DNA from 4 places in the Kocuria palustris genome. Region 1 is predicted to be linked to each of the others. Evidence: riboswitches for the same ligand, from Rfam matches in the RefSeq annotation. Region 1 holds a riboswitch; each other region holds the start of a gene.
The links. Region 1 has a riboswitch for thiamine pyrophosphate ahead of JOE55_RS12350 (NUDIX hydrolase). Riboswitches for the same ligand answer to the same signal wherever they lie in the genome.
Positions count from the first base shown of each region.

Region 2: another riboswitch for thiamine pyrophosphate. It lies ahead of JOE55_RS09355 (MFS transporter); the one in region 1 lies ahead of JOE55_RS12350 (NUDIX hydrolase).
Region 3: another riboswitch for thiamine pyrophosphate. It lies ahead of JOE55_RS07240 (thiaminase II/PqqC family protein); the one in region 1 lies ahead of JOE55_RS12350 (NUDIX hydrolase).
Region 4: another riboswitch for thiamine pyrophosphate. It lies ahead of thiM (hydroxyethylthiazole kinase); the one in region 1 lies ahead of JOE55_RS12350 (NUDIX hydrolase).

Region 1 is NZ_JAFBCR010000001.1:2,760,171-2,764,373, reverse strand. It holds gene mobF (MobF family relaxase) at 1-511, shown strand, start outside; gene JOE55_RS12360 (hypothetical protein) at 762-1,115, opposite strand; gene JOE55_RS12355 (hypothetical protein) at 1,585-1,794, opposite strand; TPP riboswitch at 2,000-2,116, shown strand; gene JOE55_RS12350 (NUDIX hydrolase) at 2,151-2,624, shown strand; gene thiD (bifunctional hydroxymethylpyrimidine kinase/phosphomethylpyrimidine kinase) at 2,621-3,430, shown strand; gene JOE55_RS12340 (nucleoside 2-deoxyribosyltransferase) at 3,505-3,975, shown strand; gene JOE55_RS12335 (thymidylate synthase) at 3,965-4,203, shown strand, end outside.
Region 2 is NZ_JAFBCR010000001.1:2,101,354-2,105,556, reverse strand. It holds gene JOE55_RS09365 (acyl-CoA thioesterase) at 1-911, shown strand, start outside; gene JOE55_RS09360 (heparan-alpha-glucosaminide N-acetyltransferase domain-containing protein) at 933-2,090, opposite strand; TPP riboswitch at 2,192-2,299, shown strand; gene JOE55_RS09355 (MFS transporter) at 2,294-3,610, shown strand; gene JOE55_RS09350 (APC family permease) at 3,690-4,203, shown strand, end outside.
Region 3 is NZ_JAFBCR010000001.1:1,624,354-1,628,556, forward strand. It holds gene JOE55_RS07230 (LLM class flavin-dependent oxidoreductase) at 1-683, shown strand, start outside; gene JOE55_RS07235 (FMN reductase) at 680-1,342, shown strand; TPP riboswitch at 1,481-1,573, shown strand; gene JOE55_RS07240 (thiaminase II/PqqC family protein) at 1,567-2,271, shown strand; partial or broken gene JOE55_RS07245 (MMPL family transporter) at 2,297-3,319, opposite strand; gene rplI (50S ribosomal protein L9) at 3,694-4,143, opposite strand; gene rpsR (30S ribosomal protein S18) at 4,162-4,203, opposite strand, start outside.
Region 4 is NZ_JAFBCR010000001.1:2,888,575-2,892,777, forward strand. It holds gene JOE55_RS12920 (Rne/Rng family ribonuclease) at 1-1,544, shown strand, start outside; TPP riboswitch at 1,673-1,771, shown strand; gene thiM (hydroxyethylthiazole kinase) at 1,762-2,673, shown strand; gene thiE (thiamine phosphate synthase) at 2,670-3,329, shown strand; gene thiD (bifunctional hydroxymethylpyrimidine kinase/phosphomethylpyrimidine kinase) at 3,326-4,177, shown strand.

The DNA.
Region 1 (4,203 bases):
CACCGCCCACGAGCACACACAGGCCTTGCGCGGTCGCCTGTCCTCGGAGTGGGGCACTCTCCCGCGGCCCGCGGATGACCTCCATGAGTGGGCGGGCCGTGTCGCCGCCCAGCAAGCCGAGAACGCTCCCGAAGTGGTGCAAGCCGACGAGGCCGTAGTCGCGGCGCGGCAGGCGCGTACCGGGTTGCAGGAGCGTCATCGCCGCGACCGACTCGCACTCCTGGCGCGGCTCCACGGGGCGGACAACGTCCGCCGTGACCCCGACCGATACTTACGCACCAGCCCCCGGAGGCAGGCGGCCAAGTGGAGGGCGTCGACAGAGGAAGCGCGGGCTGAGGCCGCCGAGCTCCGTCGCCCGCCACGGGATCAGGCAGTGGATCTCATCGAGATCAAACGCGCCGCCACCGAAGCCCGCGCGACAGCACTCGGGGAACGCCAACGGCAACTCGTCGACGAGCAGTACCTCACCCGGAGTGCTCCCCGCAGAGACCGGCCAGCACGCGGCCTCTAGATCGCGTACCGTCCATGTTTCTGCCTCTCCGTCACGGCTCGGTTTGCTAACCAGTTCGGGTGGTGCTGGGCGTTGAGCGTGTAGCTTCTTCGACCGTTTAACTGTTCCTGCGGTTTTGTTCCGTTCGTACGGTGCTCCGAGGGCATCGAGGGGTTCGCACATTTTGCGGGCCCGTTCTCCTCGACCCAGTGTGACCGGGCCGCCCGCACGCTGGTCTCATTCCGCGCGGCGGTGGCGATACGTGGAGTGTTCATAGCCCGACCCCTCGGTCGTGTAGCCCCGGCCCCTGGTGTGGCGGACCGAACGGCGGGTCAGGGGCGAGGCGGTATGCTCGCCGCTGCAACGCCGCGTGCAGCTCGTGATCCAGGGCATCCATCTTACGTGGAGGGCGGGGCCGGGCGAACTTCGCCACGACTTGTTCCATCCGCTCGGCGACCTTACGCTCAGGGCTGGAAGCGGCCGGAACCAGCGCCGGGTAGAGCAATGCGTCGAGGCCGTCGGGATCGCGGTAGATCGCGACGGTGCGGGCGTGGGCGAAGACGTGCGGGTCGATCTGGTTCCAGTCGAGGACCCATCCGGCCTCGACCGCGAGCTGGTTGAACAACGTGAACTGGCTCCTCGTGTTCACTCACGGAAGGGGCGGATCGCTGTCGTCTCTCCCCACGCCCAGGCCAGGCCCTCGGAGAGCCCGGCCCGGTCCCGACCGCGAAGGTGATCCATCTTCGCGAGGACACCGAACACGCGGACGGCCTCGTCGGGGATGAACTCGGGCAGACAGTGCGCGATGCCGGTCCCACCGGGGCCGGTGTTCGTATCCCGCAGGCGGCCGCCCCAGGTGTAGAAGCCCTCGACCAGGCGGCGTGGATAGCCTGCAAAGGTGGCAGGTCAAAGTCGCCGATGATCGGGGTGCGGGCCAGCTCGCGGGCACGAAGGCCGGTGACGGCGGTCTCGGCTTCCTTCCACGCTGCCGGATCGGTGTAGCCGGGGATGTTGACGAGCACCTCGGTGCCGGGATCTGTGCAATGATCCGGCATCACCGTCCACCCCCACCCGCGACCCTGGCCTGCGGCGTGCTACCGGGTGATGCCGTACTTCGCGTCGATCTGCGCCAGCCGGACGGCGATGGCGATGGCGTCATCGCCGGGCATCTCACCGGCCAGCACCTTGCGATCCAGGGCGCGGTCGGCGTCGGACTCCTCTCCGCCAGCCATCCGCTGGCCAGCAGTGACCTGCGCTTCGAGCCGGTCGATCTCGGCCTGTGACAAGGCCTTCGTCGTCGCCATGACCAGTCCTCCTTCATGCTCGACCGACACCTTCCGGTCTACCGTCCAGTACCGACACCTACCAGTGGATCCACCCGTGGGGCGGGGACTTGCTCCATCAGGCGCAGTCGCGTCACTGGATGGGTGCGCAGGCGATCCCAACACCAGTATCCGGCGGCAGTCTATCCGCGCAGGGTGTGTCTGTGACGGCGTTCTGGTAGATTCGGGTCGTACCGAGGGGTGTCCCGTCAAGGGGCTGAGATACCACTGGACGTTGTCAGCGTGGTGACCCTAGAACCTGATCCGGACCATGCCGGCGAAGGGACTGGTCTAGCAGGGCTTCTTTCCTTCGCTGGCCTCCACGCTAGGAGGTCACAGTGTCTCATGCTGTTGTCGTTCCTGACACTTCCTCATTTGACGCGCACCCAAGGGTCGCGGTCATTTCTGTCCTCATCAAAGACGACCATGTCCTCTTGGCGCGACGTGCGAACCCTCCCGATGCAGGATTCTGGGGATTCCCGGGCGGGAAGATCGAATTCGGAGAAACAATCGCCCAAGCCGCCGAACGCGAACTCAGTGAAGAAACCAGCATCATCAGTGAGGCCACCGGTGTCTTGACCTGCCTTGACGCGTTCAGCCGCGACGAGAACAGACCATTAGTCAGTCATTTCGTGCTCGTCGCCGTGCTCTGCCGGTGGCGCTCGGGGCAACCCCACGCTGGCGACGATGCCCTCGAAGCACGCTGGTTCGCCCTCGACGAAGTCGACGAAGCCCGGCTGACCCTGAGCAAGGATGTCGCCGAGGTCGCTCGGTACGCCGCCACACGGCAGCAGAAGGAAGTGTGCGCATGACGGTCAAGAACGTCCTGTCCATCGCGGGAACCGACCCCACCGGTGGGGCAGGCATCCACGCCGATCTCAAAGCCTTCTCAGCGATGGGCGCCTACGGCATGGCCGCGATCACTGCGGTCGTGGCGCAGAACACGCGCGGTGTGCGCTCGTTCGTGCCCCTTGATCCGTCATTCGTTGGTGAGCAGATCGATGCAGTGTTCGACGATGTGCGTGTCGACGCGGTGAAGATCGGTATGGTCGCCAACGCCGCCATCGCCGAGGTCATCGCCGAGCGCCTGCACCACCACGAAGCTGAGACCGTGGTCCTGGATCCGGTGATGGTCGCCAAGAGTGGCGACAGGCTGTTAGACGACGATGCGGTGGCTGCCATCCGGGACACCCTCGTGCCGCTGGCCACGGTCATCACCCCGAATCTTCCCGAAGCCGCCGTGCTCCTCGATACCGAGGATGTCACTAATCTGGGGCAGATGGAGGACCAGGCCACCCAGCTGCGTGGACTGAGCTGTCAGTGGGCTTTGCTCAAAGGCGGGCACCTCACGAGCGAGACGGTCAGTGTCGACTACCTTGCCGGCCCCGACGGCGTCTCCACCTACTCGTCTCCCCGGGTCGAGACCCTCAACGACCACGGCACCGGTTGCACCTTGTCGTCGGCAATCACTGCGCTGTTGCCCGGCCACTCGGTGCCCGAAAGTGTGGACCAGGCGAAGACCTACCTGCAAGACGCTCTGGTTGCCAGCGACCGCCTCAACGTCGGCCAAGGTCATGGTCCTTTGCACCATTTCCACCAGTTCTGGCCGCGCGGGTAGGGATGCAGAACAACCCCTTCTCGTTCCGCGCGATCGGGGGCCAACCACATCGACTCATGAAAGGAGCCGTGACTATGACGCGAAAGATGTTTCTCGCCGGCCCGTTCAAAGCTCTCGTCGATGCTGACACCCATGTGATGGGCGATGCCGAGATCGACAAGTACACCTCGATCATCGACTTCTTCGAAGGCCAGGGGTGGGATGTGCACTGCGCCCACCGCAGAGAGGGCTGGGGTCGTGAGTTCATGGAACCCAGCGAGTGCACAATCATCGACTACACGGAGATCGCCGCCTGTGACGTCTTCGTCGCGTTCCCCGGCGCACCCGCGTCCCCGGGCACGCACATCGAGATCGGGTGGGCCTCAGCCTGGAAGAAGCCCGTCGTCTTGCTCCTCGAAGAGGGAGCTGAGTACGCGTTCCTCGTCCGGGGCCTCCCAGCGGTCGCCGACGTTGAGAAGATCATCATCGATCCCGAGCAGCCCACCGCGCCACGCATCCTCGCTGCGATCGAGCGCGTGCAGGGAGGAGCCGTCAGTGAAGCCTGAGTATCCCGACCTCCACACGCTCTACCTGGATTCACTGCGACAGGTCTACACCGGGTTCGAATACCAGAACAGTCCCCGTGGGCAGGACGAACGCGAAATCATCGGCTTCACCGCGCGCCTGACCAACCCCGCCCGGCGATATTGCTTGGCGCGGTCGCGTCGGCAGAACATCATCTTCAACTACGCCGAAGCACTGTGGTACCTCTCGGGGAAGAACGACCTCGACTT
Region 2 (4,203 bases), 660 kb from region 1:
ACGCCGGCCGAGTCCTGGAGTGGGTGGACAAGGCCGCCTTCGCCGCGGCCGCCGCCTGGTCGGGCTCCTACTGCGTGACTGCCTACGTGGGCAACATCCACTTCGAGTACCCCGTGCAGGTCGGCGAGATGGTCGAGGTGACCGGCACGGTGCTGACCACGGGCCGGTCCTCCATGCACATCAACACCGTGGTGCGCTCGGGCGATCCCAAGACGGGCGAGCTCGAGGAGCGGGCCCGGTGCCTGACGATCTTCGTGGCCGTCGACGGCAGCGGGAAGTCCACGCCCGTGCCGAGCTTCGAGCCGCGGGGCCTGGAGCAGGAGCTGGCCCGTGACTACGCGCTCTCGCGCATCCCGATCCGCGAGGAGATCACCGCCGAGATCGCCCGCCAGGACTTCAGCGCGGAGGGCACCGGCGAGCGCGAGGTCCTGCGCTTCCTGGCCGCCCCCACCGATGTGAACTGGGGCGGCAAGGTCCACGGCGGCATCGTCATGGAATGGATCGACGAGGCCGCCTACCTCTGCGCGACCCGCTACTGCGGCCGGGACACCGTGGCCGTGTTCTCCGGCGGCATCCGCTTCATGCGCCCCCTGCACATCGGGGATCTGGTCGAGGTCGACGCCCGCCTGATCTACACCGGGACCAAGGGCATGCACATCGCCGTGGAGGTCCGCTCCGGGGATCCGAAGTCCCGCGAGCTGGAGGTCACCACCAACTGCCTGACAGTCATGGTGGCCCGCGACGAGGAGGGCACCTCCGTGCCCGTCCCCGCCTGGGAGCCGGTGACCGAGGCGGATAAGCGGCTGTGGCAGCACGCACGCACGCTGCTCGAGATCCGCAGCCGCGCCCAGGGCAATCGGCTGCCGAATCACCTGCTGGAGGAGTCCGGCGAGTCGACGACGCCCGCCTGAGGCCACGCGGCGCCGGGAGGCTCAGCGCCGCGGCACGACCAGCCGCACGGCCCCGGAGACCAGCGACTCGAGCGGTCCAGGCCCCTCCCCGCCGGCCCGCCACAGCGCGGCGAGCCCCAGCAGCAGGAGCACATGCAGAACGTACAGGTCGGTGAGCTCGGACAGGATCACGTGCAGCGTGTACATGCTCAGCGGCATGGAGCCGGCCGCGAGCACGGGCATCAGCAGGCGGGTGCGCTCCCCTATCGCCAGGCAGATCAGAACGCACACGGCGATGACCGCCGCCGCGATGCCCGAGGTGAAGACCAGGTCGAAGGTCGTCGACGAGTGCGGACCGACCGTGATCAGCCACCACCACGTGGTCGTGGGCGTGGTCCCGTGGCTGCCGATGGTCTGTGCGGCATACGGCGAGCCCCAGGCCAGCGGCGACAGACCGGAGCCGGCACGCTCGAGGGCCTCGTGCCCGCCTGCGGCCAGCAGCAGCTGCGAGCTCACCCAGGCCGCAGCGGCCAGCAGGGCGCCGACGGCCCCTGCCCAGGCGGCCGTGGCGGCGCTGCGCCAGTCGAGCCTGGCCAGGAGCAGCCCCACGAGGAGGTAGCCCATCCACTGCAGCACCGGGTAGTAGCCGGTGAGCAGCACGCCGATGACCAGCTCACCCGGCTGAGCCAGGTGGGAGAGCTCGGGCGCTTCGGCGGCGCGCTGGAGGCCGAGCCCGCCGCGGATCAGGTGGGACGCCACCGGTGAGACCGCCAGCCAGATCACGGTCGTGGCCGCCAGCCATCGGGCCGGAAGCCGCAGGACCAGCGGGGCGAGCAGGAACAGCACCCCGTAGTTCACCAGGACCACCGCGATCGAGCTCGACAGCGATCCCAGCACGAGTCCGAGGATCGCGATCAGCACGCCGCGCACCGCCAGTGAGGCAGCCGCGTCGCGCCAGCGCCCATAGCGCCGCGTGGACAGCTCGACGGAGAACCCAGCCAGCACCGCGAACAGGGCTGCCGCCTTGCCCGCGATCAGACCGACGGGCTGCGGATCACCAGCCGCATCCACCAGGTCCATCGTGTGGGTGGCCATCATCCCGAGCAGGGCGACGGCCCGCGCCAGATCGATGCCGAGCATGCGGGCTCCCGGGTCCGGGCGCGTCGGGGAGCTCGAGGGCTCGGAGGCGATGAGGGGCACGCCCTCACTGTGCCTCACATGCTCGGGTCTCGGCCACGCGAGCCCGTCGCACCGCTAGGATCGACGGTGCGGCGCGCAGGTCGTGGGACCTGCACCGCTGAATGACCCCACACGGGAGCCCGGGCACGGGCTGAGAGGAAGCTGACGCGGCTTCGACCGTCGAACCTGCTCCGGTTCATACCGGCGAAGGAAGTGAGAGCTCGATGCCTTCTGCACCCCTGTCCGCCCCCGCGACCGCATCCTCCGACGGGCGCCCTCCCGCACCGACTCGCCGCGCGATCCGCGGCGGGATCATGGGCAACTACGTCGACCAGTTCGACATCTTCCTGCCCGTGATCGCCCTGGCTCCGGTGTCGGCGCAGCTGTTCGGCGATCATGACATCGTGCGCAATGCCGGCCTGATCTTCGTGGCCACCCTGCTGGGCCGCCCGCTCGGGGCCATGATCTTCGGTCCGATCGCCGACCGCGCGGGCCGGGTGCTCATCACCCAGGTCGCCCTCGCCGGCATCTGCCTCACGACCCTGCTGATCGCCCTGGTCCCCGGGCACGAGGTGCTCGGCGCGGGCACGTTCCTGGCGGTGCTGGCGCTGCGCCTCCTGGGCGGGATCTTCCTGGGCGGGGAGTACACCTCGGCGATCCCGCTGGCCATGGAGTGGGCGCGCCCGCGCTCACGCGGTCGTCTCAGCGGGATGATCATGGCGATGTCGCCGCTGGCCAACGCCAGCATCGCCGCCGTCACCTTCCTCCTCCTGCTGCTGCTGGACGACAGCGAGTACGCCGCCTGGGGCTGGCGGCTGCCGTTCCTGCTCGGCGCCGCCCTGGCCGCTGCCATGCTGATCTACTACCGCCTCATGGTCGAGGAGGCTCCGCAGCGCCGGCGCCCGGCCCGTTCGGCGCACCCGCTGGCGCAGCTCGTCAGGGGCAGCAGCCGCCGGTCGCTGTGGCAGGTCCTCGTGCTGATGACCGGGCTGTGGCTGCTCACCTACATGGCAGTGCCCACCCTGACCGCCCAGCTCTCGCGCATGCCGCAGCTCGAGCCGCAGACCGTCTCCCTCGTCATGCTGGGCGCGACGGCCGTGTCCGCGCTGGCCATGGCCGGGGCGGGGGCGCTGTCCAGTCGGATCGGGCGACGCCGGTTCTTCGTGGGCTTCGGGCTGCTCTGCGCAGCGGTCTCCCCCGTCATCCTCCTGGCGCTGCTGTCCGGGGCCCTCGGAGCCGGCATCGGCACGGTGCTGCTGCTGGCAGCCGCGCTGCAGGTCACGACGGTGACCGGCTACGGGCCGGTGGGCGCCTATCTGACGGAGCGCTTCCCCGACGAGATCCGGGCCAGCGGATACGGGGTGGCCTACAGCATCTCGATCGTGCTGCCCGCGCTCTACCCCTACTACCTGCCGCCGCTGCAGCAGCTGCTCGGGCCGCACGCGGCGATCGCCGCGGTGCTCGCGGTGGGCGGGCTCCTGGTGGCCTTCGGCGGGCTGCTCGGCCCCGAGCCAGATCGGTCGGGTCCGCTGCCCGACTGATCGGCAGATCGCGGCTCACAGGCAACTGCCAGCCGCCTGAGGCCCTCGGCGGCGGGGCCGTGAGCGGGACAGGCGCATGATGTACGCCGTGATCGCACCGCCCTCCCGCGCCGCCGCCTGGCTGCTGGCCGGATCCCCCTCCGCCTCCTACGGCGCCCCGCATCGTCGCCCCGATCGCGACGAGAAGACCCATCCCTGGTGGAAGGTCATGTGCCTGTCCGGCGTGGACTACTTCTCCACCCTGGGCTATCAGCCCGGCATCGCGATCCTGGCCGCCGGGCTGATCTCTCCGCTGGCCACCCTGGTGCTGGTGGCCGTCACACTCTTCGGCGCGCTGCCGGTCTACCGGTGGGTGTCGGTGGCCTCCCCGCACGGCGCCGGCTCCATCCGGATGCTCGAGACGCTGCTGCCGCGCTGGAGCGGCAAGGTGCTGGTCCTGTGCCTGCTCGGCTTCGCGATCACGGACTTCGTCATCACCATGACCCTGTCCTCGGCCGATGCCGCCGTGCACATCGTCGAGAATCCGCACGTGCCAGCCGAGGCGCATCACTGGCAGTTCTGGGTGACCGTCGGGCTGCTCCTGCTGCTGGGCG
Region 3 (4,203 bases), 1.1 Mb from region 1:
AGTTCCGCACCCCGCTCAACAGCTACACCTCCACCCCGTGGCCGCTGGATGACACCCCGCCCTTCGTGTGGCACGGCTCGATCCGCTCCCCGGAGATCGCGGAGCAGGCCGCCTATTACGGCGACGGCTTCTTCCACAACCACATCTTCTGGAACATCGAGCACACCGCCTCGATGGTGAACCTCTACCGCCAGCGCTTCGAGCACTACGGCCACGGCGCCGCCGACCAGGCAATCGTGGGCCTGGGCGGCCAGATCTTCGCCGCTGAGACAGAGGCCGAGGCCAAGCGGGTCTTCCGCCCGTACTTCGACGACGCGCCGGTCTACGGCCACGGCCCGTCGCTCGAGGACTTCTCGCGGATGACCCCGCTGACGGTCGGCACCCCGGATCAGATCGTGGAGCGCTACCTGGGCTACGCGGATCAGGTGGGCGACTACCAGCGCCAGATGTTCCTGCTGGATCACGCCGGCCTGCCCGAGGAGGTGGTCCTGGAGCAGATCGAGATCCTCGGCCGGGAGATCGCCCCGCGCCTGCGCGAGGGCTTCGAGGCACGTCGCCCGGCGCACGTGCCCTCAGACCCGCCCACCCACGAGACCCTGCGCGCCCAGGGTCCGGACTCCAAGCACCGCCAGGTCATCAACGCGCAGCCGCAAGACGAGCAGAAGGAGGATGAGCAGCGATGACCCGTCAGCTCGTCGTCGTCTCGGCGGGGCTGTCCTCGCCGTCGTCCACCCGCCTGCTGGCGGACCGGATCGCCCAGGCCGTCGAGTCCCGGGTCGGCGCCCGGGGCGAGGCCCTGGAGGTCCACCACGTGGAGCTGCGGGACCTGGCCCTGCCGCTGGCGCAGGCCATGACCACGGGCGGGCTGCCCGATCCGCAGCTCGACGAGGTCAAGCGCCTGGTCGCCCAGGCCGACGGGCTGGTGGCGGTCACGCCGATCTTCCGGGCCTCCTACTCGGGGCTGTTCAAGATGTTCTTCGACGTCCTCGACGACGAAGCGCTGATCGACCTCCCGGTGCTCATCGCCGCGACGGCCGGCACCCCGCGCCACAGCCTGGTCCTGGACCACGCGCTGCGCCCGCTGTTCTCCTACTCGCGGGCGGTCGTGCTGCCCACGGGCGTGTTCGCCGCGACCGATGACTTCGGCTCCGGGGACACCGGAGGCCTGGAGTCGCGGATCGCTCGAGCCGCCTCCGAGATGGCGACGGCACTGGTGGCCGAGTCCGCTGGGGTGGAGGGCTTCCTGCCCACCGAGCCCGCGCGGGCGCCACGTCGCAGCGGCGTGGACCTGGGTCCGGTCACGGACTTCGCGAGCCTTCTCAAGGGCCACGACGGCTCCTGACGGGCTCACCGAGCTCTCGGAGGACCCATAGGCCGCCTGACCTGCTCATATGTCGAATGTGCAATATGAGCAGGTCTCGTCTCTCGCAGCGGAACCGGCTACCGCCCTGTCGGCATCCGATCCTGCCGCCTATAGTGGGCTGCGGACACGGGGTGCGCCGCCGGCGCTGAGATCAGACCCGTGGAACCTGCTCCAGCTCGCACTGGCGAAGGGATGTCCCCTTGATGAACTCCACCTCGAACATCGCCCCCCAGCCCGCCGTCGAAGCGGCCGGTCCATGGACGCAGTCGCTGTGGGATGACGGCGCGCAGACGGCAGCCGAGATCCAGGACTCGAGATTCGTGCGCGCCCTGCTGGACGGAACCCTTGACGACGCGCGGTTCACGTTCTACCTCGCCCAGGACGCCCTGTATCTGGCCGGCTACGCCCGGGCCCTGGCGGCTCTGTCCGCACGCTGCGATCACGCCCCGGACCAGCTCGCGTGGGCACAGGCCTCGGTCGGCTGCCTCACGGAGGAGGCCCAGCTGCACCGCACCTGGATGGCCGCCCGTCCGGAGGCCGCCGACGAGCCCGCCAGCACCGTCACCGCGGCCTACACGGACTTCCTGCTGGCCGCCGCCCTGGGACAGGACCGAGCTGTCGGCGCTGCTGCAGTGCTCCCCTGCTTCTGGCTCTACGCCCAGGTCGGAGCCTGTCTGCCGTCCGTGGAGCCGGATCACCCGTATGCCGCATGGCTGGAGACCTACCGCGATCCCGACTTCGTGGCTGCAACCGCTGCAGCCCTGGAGCGCGTCGAGCGGGAGCTCGCACAGAGCTCGGAATCAGGCCGTGCGGCAGCACAGCGGGCCTATCTGGCAGGCTGCCGCCACGAGCTGGCGTTCTTCGATCAGGCCCTGACTCAGGATCAGTCGGAGACCATCCCGCGCTGAGAGCGCGGACCGACTGACGGGACCCTCACCACGGTCCCTTCCGGTGCCGCGGCGCCGTGTCGGCCACGTGGCGACCGCGGCGTCGTCGGGCCGACGGCGGCGTGATGTGATCCCCGAACTCCTCCGGCTCGCGCCGCGCCAAGGGGCCCGTATGCGGATCCTCGGGGGCCTCCGCCAGCCCGATCCGATCGTGCACCCACCGCAGCGGGGCCGGTGCCCACCAGTTGGCCCGCCCGGCGATCCGCATGAACGCGGGCACCAGGACGCCGCGCACCAGGGTCGCATCGAGCAGGATCGCGAACGCCGTACCCAGGCCGAACAGCTGCATGAAGCTCACCTGGCTCGTCCCGAAGGCCGCGAACGACACCGAGAGCACCAGCGCCGCGAGTGTGTTGATGCGCCCGGTGTGCGCGAGCCCCTCCACGACCGCCATGCGGTTGCTGCCCGTCTGCTCCCACAACTCCTTCATGCGCCCGATCAGGAACAGCTCGAAGTCCACCGACAGCCCGAAGGCGATGCAGAACAGCAGCACGGGCATGGACATGTCCAGCGGGCCCCGCGTGAAGCCCAGGAACCCGGAGAGCCAGCCGTGCTGGAACACGAGCGTCACCACGCCCAGCACCGCCGGCAGGAGCACCAGCGTGATGGGCACGGCGATGTGCTCGGCCAGCCCCAGGTCCTTGATCACCTGCTGGCTGTTCGAGGCGATCATGGGCGCGGAGCCGCCCACCAGCACCTCGGTGCCGTCGCCGCGCTCCTGGCTCAGTTGGTCCACGAGCTCCGTGGAGATCTCAGTCTGCTCGGCCAAGGTGCCCTCGATGTGCGCGACGACCATGCCCGTGCGGCCGTCTTCAGAGCTCAGCGGGTCGCTCATGCCGGGATCGCTGAAGGCATGGACGGACTCGATGCCGTCGTGCTCGCGCAGATCCGCGGCGATCTCCTCCCCCACGTCAGCGGAGTCGGCTGCCTGGGAGCCTTCGGGGGCTCGGACCAGGACGACGAGGCTCGCCTCCCCGCCGACCTCTTCGTGCACGATCTGCTGTGCCCTGGCGGATTCCGAAGTCGGGTCGGCGTAGCCGCCGCCGGGAACGTAGCACGGGAGACGACGCCGGCGTCGGTGCTGGTCGGCGCAGAAGTCGGCCGTCCTGGGGACGGGTCATGCGCCCGCAGCAGATCCGCGCCGCGCCCGGGCCCCGAGGGCCGGGAACAGATGCGAGATCACCGCGCAAGGGACCACATCAGGGCCTGCCCTGTGTCGCTGCGCAGGGCCGTCGTCGTCATCCGCCGAACGGTGACCTGTCAGGGGCAGAGCCGCCCCCCGCCGGCGCCCGACAGGCCCGGCAACGACGACGAGCCGCCGCCCCGGAAAGGGGCGACGGCTCGTCGGTCAGGCGTGCCGTGCAGCACGGCTCACCCAAAGGATCAGGCGGGGACGACCTCGAACTCGATGTTCGCGTTGACGTCCTCGTGCAGGCGCACGGTGGCCTGGTAGGTGCCGACGGTGCGGACCTGCTCGCGGATCTCGACCTTGCGCTTGTCGATCTCGCCCAGGCCGGCGGCCTTGACGGCGTCGGCGACCTGCTCGGCCTTGATCGAGCCGAACAGACGGCCCTCGGCGCCGGCCTTGGCCGGGACCGTGACGGTGGCCGAGGTCAGCGAGGCCGCCAGGGCCTGCGCGTCCTCGAGCGAGGCGAGCTCACGGGCCGCACGAGCGGCCTTGATGGACTCGATCTGGCGCTCGGCGCCCTTGGACCACTGGGTCGCGAAGCCGCGGGGGAAGAGGTAGTTGCGGGCGTACCCGTCCTTGACCTCGACCACGTCACCGGCGGAACCGAGGTTGGAGACCTCGTGCGTCAGGATGATCTTTGCCATGAGTGTGTTCCTTTCCGATCAGCGGCCGGAGCCGGCGTAGGGGAGCAGGGCGACCTCACG
Region 4 (4,203 bases), 130 kb from region 1:
GCGACCGCACCAAGCACCAGGTCGCCGAGGTCACCTCGCTGGGGCTCGTGCAGATGACCCGCAAGCGCATGGGCACCGGCCTGCTCGAGGTCTTCTCGGAGGACTGCGAGGCCTGCGACGGCCGCGGCGTGGTCGTCCACGATCACCCGCTCAAGGGCCGCAGCTCGGGCTCCTCGGACAACCGGCAGGGTCGCAACGACCGCAAGCGCAGCCGTCGTCTCCCGGGCGCTCAGGACGAGCAGGGTCCGCGCGCCGAGGATCCGGAGCAGGCCAAGCGCGCACAGGCCACCCGAAGCGCCCTGGCCGCGATCGCCTCGGCCAGCGGCCACGACACCGACTCCTCCGCCTCGGCAGGAGAGCGGACGGAGGCAGCCTCTGCGAGCGAGCCCGCCGGGGACCAGGAGTCCCAGGGCCAGCGCCCGCAGGAGTCCCAGGACTCCCGCGAGAGCGGCAAGCGTCGTCGCAAGCGCCGCGGCAAGCGCTCGCGCGGCCGCGGTCAGGACGGCCAGGCCCCGCAGGACCAGGACGATCAGGACCGCAGCGACCAGGCCCAGAGCGACCGGCAGGACTCCCCGCAGGCCGATCCGGCGCAGGGCCAGGACACCGGCGCCCAGGCAGAGCAGGGCCGCGGTGAGTCGGACGGCCGCTCCGGGCAGCGCCGGCAGCGCGGTGAGCGCTCCTCCGGCCGTGGCGGCCGCGGCCGGTCCGAGGCGCAGTCCGGGACCCGCTCCGAGGACGAGACCCGCTCCCTGATCGAGGCGCGCATCCGTGCGGCCTCCGGCGAGGCTCCCGAGGCGAGCGCCCCGCGCGAGGACGCGGCGGATCAGTCGGCCCCAGAGAAGGAAACCGACGGCGAGGCCACGCCGCGAGAGGCATCGGAGCCGAAGCGCCGGGACGCCGCTCAGGGCGCCCAGGGACGACGTGAGCGGCGATCGCGCACGGCGCGAGCCGAGTCGCAGGAGGCGGCCCAGGGTGCTTCCCAGGGCGAGCAGGCGGCAGCCGCTCAGCAGAAGCGTCGCAGCCGCACCGCGGCCGCTGCCCAGGCGGCGCCGGAGCCGGTCCAGGCCCCGGCCGCACCGACGGCCCCGGCCGCTCAGGGCACGGCGACGGTGCGCGATGCGGACGCGGAGCAGGCCGCCCCGGTGCGCCAGCGGGCGCGTCGCTCGCGTCGTGCGGCTGCTCCGGCGGGCACGCCCGAGGCCCCGCAGTCGGCTCCTGCGGCTCCGGCCGCCTCGGCGACCGTGACCGCAGGCAGCGCCTCGGTGGTCTCGACCTCCGAGGGAGCCTCGCAGGTGACGATCAACGGCGAGGTCATCGAGCTGCCGCAGGGCCAGAGCGCCGCCGAGGCGCTGGGCGCCGGGGGCTCGTCCGGCTCGCAGCTCGAGTCGCTGGCCAGCTCGCTGGGCGAGCGCGAGCCCGGTGCCGCCGGTCCGCGCCGTCGCCCGCGCCGCTCGCGCCGCGCCAGCGCCCCGGAGGCCGCACCCCAGGCGGGTCCGGCGCAGGATGGCGGGGACGCCTCGCAGGGTGAGCGCGGGCGCTCCTGAGCGCAGTCGGCGCCGGTGATCGGCCGGCGCCGATGGGACGACCCGATCGCATGACGGCCGTCTCCCCGAGAAGGGGAGGCGGCCGTCGTCGTCTTCGCCCGGGCAGCCGGATCATGCGTAGACTGAGCAGGCACGACACGGGGTGCCGCCCGAGCAGGCGGCTGAGAGCACACCCGTCGAACCTGAACTAGTTCGCACTAGCGGAGGGATTGTCGCCATGACGCACAGTCGCACCCTGAATCCATCGCACGACGCCTCCGGGCCGGTCTCGGCCCGGATGGCCCAGCTGCTCGAGCAGCTGCGCAGCACGCGCCCCCTGGTGCAGTGCCTGACCAACACGGTGGTCTCCAACTTCACCGCCAACGCCCTGCTGGCCCTCGGCGCCGCTCCGGCCATGACGGACATCCAGGGGGAGGCCGGGCCGTTCGCCGAGATCGCCGACGGCATGCTGATCAATCTGGGCACTCCCGATCCCGAGCAGCGCGGCGCCATGCGCGAGGCCGCTGCCGCCCGGCAGGCCGGAGGCCGACCCTGGGTGCTGGACCCGGTGGCGATCGGCTCGCTGCCGATCCGCACCGCCCTTGCCGCCGAGCTGCTGGAGTCCCGTCCCGCGGTGATCCGCGGCAACCCGTCGGAGGTCCTGGCTCTGACCGGAGGGGCCGGGGGCCGCGGCATCGACACGACGGATGCCCCGGAGGCCGCGGTGCAGGCCGCCCGGCAGCTCGTGTCGACCGGTTGCGCCGATGCCGTGGCCATCTCCGGGCCCGTCGATCTGATCGTCTCCGCATCGGGGACGCTGCGCGTGCCGCACGGTCACGAGCTGCTGACCCAGGTGGTGGGCGGAGGGTGCGCCCTGGGCTCCGTGATCGCGGCCTTCGCCGCCGTCGCGCAGGACCCCGCCGACGCCGCCGCGGCCGGGAGCCTGGTCTGGGGACTGGCGGCCGAGGACGCCGCCGATCGCTGCCAGGGCCCGGGGTCCTTCGCCGTGCATCTGCTCGACGCCCTGGCCGGGCTGCGCCCCGAGGACGTCGCCGAACGGTGCCGCGTCGAGGCGGAGGCGGCCGGGGCCCCGAGCGCCGCGGACGGTGCCGCCGCCGGGGCGGGCCAGGCAGAGGAGGCCGGGCGATGAGCCCCCGATTCGACCCCGCCGCACTGTCGCTCTACCACGTCACCGACCCCCAGCTCAGCCGGCCTCGCAGCGTCCCCGAGGTCGCGCGGCTGGCTGTCGAGGGCGGGACGAGCATGATCCAGGTCCGGGCCAAGGATGCCTCCGGACGCGAGCTGCTCGAGCTGCTCGAGGCCGTCGTGTCGGCCGTCGACGGCGCGGCCCCGGTGGTCGTGGACGATCGCGTGGAGTGCCACCTGGCCGCACGCGCCCGGGGGATCGCCTGCGACGGCGTCCACATCGGCCAGTCGGATCTGCCTGCGGAGGACGCCCGTCGGCTGTGCGGCCCGGAGGCGATCATCGGCCTCTCCGCCGCCTCGGAGGCCGAGATCGCCGCCGCAGCGGCGCTGCCCCCGGCAACGGTGGACTATCTGGGCATCGGCGCGGTGCGGGCCACCGCCACCAAGCCCAACGCCCCGCAGCCGCTGGGCATCGACGGCTTCGCCCGGGCCCGAGCCCTGAGTGCCCTCCCGGCCGTGGCCATCGGCGGGATCCGGCCGGAGGACGTCGCGGGGCTGATGGCCGCAGGTGCCGACGGCGTGGCCGTGGTCTCCGGGATCTGCGCGGCTGCCGATCCGCGCCTGGCGGCGCAGACCTACCGACGGGAGATCCAGCGATGAGCACCATCAGCCCGCGCGCCGTCCCGCGCGTCCTGTCGATCGCCGGAACCGATCCCACCGGCGGAGCCGGAGTGCACGCGGATCTGAAGACCATCAGCGTCCTGGGCGGCTACGGCATGGGCGCGATCACCGCTGTCGTCTCCCAGAACACCTGCGGAGTGCGCTCGATCCACACACCGCCGCCGGAGGTGCTGAGGGATCAGCTGCTGGCCGTCTCCGACGACGTCGTCGTGGGTGCCGTGAAGATCGGCATGCTGGGCAGCGCCGGTGCCGTCGAGGTCGTGGGGCAGTGGCTGCAGGAGCAGAAGCCGCCGCTGTGCGTCATCGATCCCGTCATGGTCGCCACAGCCGGTGGGACCCTGCTGGAGTCCGAGGCGCTCGGCGCCGTCCTGGAGCTGCTGGGCTCCGCCGACCTGGTGACGCCGAATCTCACGGAGCTCGCCTCCCTGCTGGACCGGGCGCCGGCGCAGGAGTGGTCCGAGGCCCTTGAGCAGGGACGGCGGCTGGCCGATCGGCTGGGCGTGCTCGTGCTCGTCAAGGGCGGGCACCTGCCGGGGGAGCGCACCCCTGATGCGCTGGTCGGGCCAGGGCAGGAGGAGCCGGTGGCGCAGTGGGACGCAGCGCGGATCGACACGAGCTGCACCCACGGCACGGGCTGCTCCCTCTCGAGCGCGATCGCCGTGCTGGCGGCGCGCTCGGGGCGTCTCCCGGAGTCCGTGGAGGCGGCGCGGGGCTGGCTGCGCGGAGCGCTCGAGCATGCCGAGGAGCTCGAGGTGGGGCGGGGCAGCGGTCCGGTGCACCACGGGCACCACCTGGCACCGGCCCTGCGCGGGATGCTCGGGGGGTGATCCGGATGACGACTCGCGCGGGGGCG